DNA from 2 places in the Lactobacillus sp. ESL0259 genome. Region 1 is predicted to be linked to the other one. Evidence: predicted binding sites of a transcription regulator. Region 1 holds the regulator's gene; the other holds the start of a gene.
What was found. The regulator LexA, encoded in region 1, represses DNA repair genes until DNA is damaged. The targets are predictions, from matches to a motif close to CNAACANNTGTTNG.
Positions count from the first base shown of each region.

Region 1 (2,415 bases):
TAACAGGAATTTTGCTAGATAAATATCTAAAAATACTTAAAGTTCAAGCAAATCAAAATAATAGTCAAAATAAGTCTGATAAACCAGTGAGACCAAGTGATTTGTCCGTAAAGAAAAATTCCATTTGCTAGAGCGGTAAGTAAAACTGCTACTAAAAATATAGTAGTTAAAAGTGGTTTTTTTAGAAAACTTCCGGCAATAATGCCTAATGCGGACAAAACGTTGATCATGATTAGCCAAATTGGCAAACTAGTAAAAGATAGAAAGCTGGCGCTGATCATGATAACACCATATATAATATTAAATAAGATTGTAAGATATGACATTTTAATACCTCCACAAAAATTTAACCATCTGGGGTCGACCCAACGTCAAGGAAATAATTATGTATTTGAAAGAATTTATTCAAAAGGAAAATACTACACCTGATACCGTTAGACATTATATCTATTTAAAATTATTAAATCCTGGTCGTAAGGGAAAAAACTATTGGTTTACTGAAAACGAAACTGATACTTTTGAAGCAATTAAAGAGTTCCAAGGCTTAGGCTTTTCACTTCAAGAAATAAAGGATATAAAAAAACTACACGATGAGTCGTGTAGTACTGAAAAGCAGCGTAAACAAAACTTAAAGTTAATTAAGGATAAAATCGCTGTTATAAATGCAAAAATAAACAAATTAAAAATGCAGAAAAAAGTGCTGGAAGAAGTAGGAGAAATTTTGCAAATAAAAAGCATTATTGAAACTCGTAAAAAATAATTTTTATTTATTCCAATAATGCTATAAAGTTCTTTTGTTAAATAATAGTATTACGGTATAGACCAACTACCTTACCTAAAATGTGAACACTTGACAATATAATCGGTGCCATCGTATCATTTTCAGGCTGCAATCGATAGTGACCTTTTTCCTTGTAAAACCGTTTTACAGTTGCTTCATTTTCATCGGTCATAGCCACTACAATTTCTCCGTTGATTGCTGAAGACTGCTTACGGACAATGACATTGTCTCCGTTTAAGATACCAGCGTTTATCATACTTTCACCATGAACTCTCAACATGAAAAGATCTCCTGCATCGTTTGCCAGATCTGGAGGTAAGGGAAAGTAATCTTCTATATCTTCAACAGCCAAAATCGGTTGACCAGCTGTAACATCACCAACTACGGGAATTTCTTTCGGCTGGACGCCAATTGCTTTTTTACCTTCATCTGTTATTTCCAGAGCTCTTGGTTTGGTGGCATCCTTGATCAGTAGACCTTTATTTTCTAGCCTAGATAAATGGCCGTGTACAGTTGAAGTTGAAGATAAATCTACAGCATGACAAATTTCGCGTACAGTAGGAGGGAATCCTCTGTCCTCAACTGTTTCATATATATAGCGTAGAATTTGCAACTGCTTAGTATTTTGTTTAGTTGTCATAATTATCTCCAGTATTATAAACGTTTTCTTATATGTTTAATTTTAGCAAAATATTTCGTATAATGCAAACAAACGTTCTAAAAAATTAATACTTTTTTTCGTTGCCAAAATAAGGTAGAATTTTTTAATTGAGAGGTGCAAAGATGAGTGAAGATCCCGAAAAAAAATTAATCAGTCGTATTAATGAGCTTTATCACAAAAAGAAATCCGTAGGCTTAACTGAAGCTGAAGAGAAAGAACGTAAGGAATTACACCAGGAATTTATCAAAAATTTTAGAGCTGGCTTCAAGCAAGATGTTGAAAATTTAGTCATAATTGACAAGAATGGTAAGGAAATTACGTCTGAGAAAGCAAAGCGAGCTCAAAGAAAAAAAGGTTTAAGAAAAGATTAACTTTGATCTTTAATTTTCCTTATTTTTTAGGTAAGATATAACTATTGGACAAATTGAGGTGATTTTTTTATGAATTTAGGATTAGCGATTTTTCTGATTGTGATTGCACTATTATTGGGCCTTGTAGGGGGCTTCTATGGTGCTAGATCATATATGAAAAAATATTTTAAAGATAATCCGCCAATCAGTGAAGATATGATTGTTGCTATGATGTCTCAAATGGGCCAAAAGCCTTCGGCTAAGAAGGTCAACCAAGTGATGAACATGATGAAGCATCAAAAATAACAATTTTACTAGATTGAATTAGTGCGGCGGAGAATAATTTCTCCGCTTTTTTACTGAATTTTAAGGTGAATAATGGGAATATTTTTTAAATTAGGATGGTTCTTTAAAAAAGAAAAAAAGCGTTACCTCATCGGTATTACATTTTTAGCACTTACATCTGTTGTTAACTTAGTACCACCGAGAATTTTAGGCTTAATGGCAGATCAATTGGATAAAGGTCACATTAGCTGGCAAGAATATAGTCTGTTAATTTTAGCTATTATTTTCTCCGCCCTTTTGCTTTATGGCTTTCGCTATTTTTGGCGTAGACAAATATG
Region 1 covers NZ_REHP01000006.1:255,756-258,170, reverse strand. The annotation lists gene F5ESL0259_RS05080 (hypothetical protein) at 27-326, opposite strand; gene F5ESL0259_RS05075 (MerR family transcriptional regulator) at 386-760, shown strand; gene lexA (transcriptional repressor LexA) at 798-1,421, opposite strand; gene F5ESL0259_RS05065 (DUF896 domain-containing protein) at 1,565-1,813, shown strand; gene F5ESL0259_RS05060 (YneF family protein) at 1,883-2,098, shown strand; gene F5ESL0259_RS05055 (ABC transporter ATP-binding protein) at 2,171-2,415, shown strand, end outside.

Region 2 (2,415 bases), 180 kb from region 1:
TAACTATATTTTGGGGTAGTATTTTATATCTGTTCGCATAATTCTTATATTGTAAATTAAAATTAAAACTGAAGTTTCTATCTAAATCAAAAATACACTGTCAGTCTTTATCAGAAAACTTTTGGCAACTTTTGAATATCAAGTAATTTTTGTTTGAGTTCAAGCGGGTGATTTAGGTTTGATATATTTCATCATACTGCAGTAGTAATATACAACTTCGTATAATATATATTATGTAAAGTTATATTAAAAATTCAGGATAGAGGGTTAATCAACAAATACATTGGTTAAAATATTTATGTTGACACAAGTATTTAGAGTCTTTTAAAATTAACTGATCATTTAACAGCAATTAATTATCTCAGTAGTAATTTAAATTTTTCTTACATAGATAGATTTCCATCTTTGAATTCACAAAATTTAATATAGAAACAACTAGTTCTAAATCGTAAAAGTTTATGTATTAAGTGGCAAATCATCATAAGTGTGAATCGTTAATGTAAGTGGTAAGTTTAGTGTCTTTTTAATTGGTATAAAGAAAGTGTGCGATTTACTGGAAATAGTAATTTGGTGTTACATTTATTTTATTGCTTTCATTAAAATTATAGTTTTAATGAAAGCAAATAAAGGAAGTATTGCAGTCAAAATTTTCTTTATATCAGACTCTAACGCTCACACAAAGTTAGCAATTAGCGCGTAAGTTTTTAAACGAGATATTTTAAATTGTTGCTTTAAATATGTTAATGTATAGCTTAAAAATAAAGCTGTTTCCCCTCTTTTAAAGTAAGCTGCAGCTAGCTCCAATTACCTGGTTTTCTCTCCTAATGCTCTATAATTTTGATCTGAACACTCTATTTTTAGTAATTAATTATCAGGCTTAAACAACTAAATAATATTTAACAAATCACCCTCTTAATTTCTAGCAAATTAAACCGCAGTTCAAAAATCTGTGCGATAAATGTACTTGAGCGACTATCTGTTTGATTTTTCCCCTTTCTTTAAGGTAACCAAGAATAAAAAAGACAAACATACATTCTGATTTTGCTTTATAATAGAATACATAATTATTTCAGTCAGGAGAATTTTGCTACGTGGAAACAAAAAGATACTTAGATCTAATCGATGATGAATTGAAAAAAATGCCGGATTTTGTCAAAGATTATAACTTTGGTACCAGTCATTCTTTAGCTACATCCTATCAATATTTAACAGAAATCAGACGTTTCTTTGACTGGCTGCGCCAAGAAGGCATTTCACAGGCTAAAAATAATCAAAAAATTGAAACCGAAACTTTGGCCAAACTGCAGCGTAATGACATTATGCTTTATATTAACTATTTGGGTCACGTCAAAAATAAGCAGGGTAATCTTAACTCCCCCACTACTATCAATCGTTCCATAAATGCGTTAAGGTCCTTGTTTAAGTTTTTAACCATAACCGCTGATAATATTAATGGTCAGCCATATTTTGAACGAAATGTAATGCTTAAAATTGATTCACTCAATAATACAGAAACGCTGAACTACCGTGCACATGTCCTTGAATCACACATGTATACCGGCAAATTAAAATACCAGTTTCTAGACTTTATTGCTACTAAATACGAACTTCAATGCAATAAACATGCTCTACCGGGTTTTAAAGTTAATAAAGAACGTGATATGGCAATTATTGCATTAATTTTGGGAACAGGGATAAGGGTCTCAGAATGTGCAGGAATTGATGTTTCTGACATTAATTTTAGAAAGGCTACGTTGGACGTAACACGTAAAGGTGGTCAAAGAGACAGCGTTCCAATTGCCGAATGGACAATAATTTATATCAAAGGATATAAAAAGATTCGCCAGGAACGCTATTCAGCCTCAAAAAAAGATGCAGCATTTTTTCTTACACGGTGGCACAATAAAACAAGAAGAATTACTGCCAGTGCAATTGAAAAGATGGTTAATAAATATTCAGCTGCCTTTGGACATCCACTTACCCCTCATAAATTGCGCCATACTGTGGCTTCTGAATTATATGATGTGACTAAAGACCAGGTTTTGGTTGCCCAGCAGCTGGGACAAAAAGGAACTTCAGCAACTGATTTATATACTCACGTCGATCAAAAAAAGCAAAGAGCTGCCTTGAATGAGATTACTGAAGCTGATAAAAACAATAGTAAAAAGCAAGCATAATAGTGCTTGCTTTTTTGGTTATTCGAATCTTGTCTGCCAATTTGAACTTTGATTAGCCTCAAAGCACATTTTTATTTCTGCTAAAGAGTTTCGTGGTACTGACAAAGCTGGCAGATTATCAAAGTCAAAGAACGAGCATTTTTCAGTTTCAGTATTATTGACAAACTTTCCTCCTAAATCTCTGCAGAGAAAAATAACATTGCACACATTGATATCGCGTTCAACTCGTTTATTATCA
Region 2 covers NZ_REHP01000006.1:71,294-73,708, forward strand. The annotation lists gene xerS (tyrosine recombinase XerS) at 1,092-2,177, shown strand; gene F5ESL0259_RS04185 (NUDIX hydrolase N-terminal domain-containing protein) at 2,196-2,415, opposite strand, start outside.
Region 2: the regulator LexA is predicted to act here: its motif matches at 1,024-1,037, upstream of xerS (tyrosine recombinase XerS).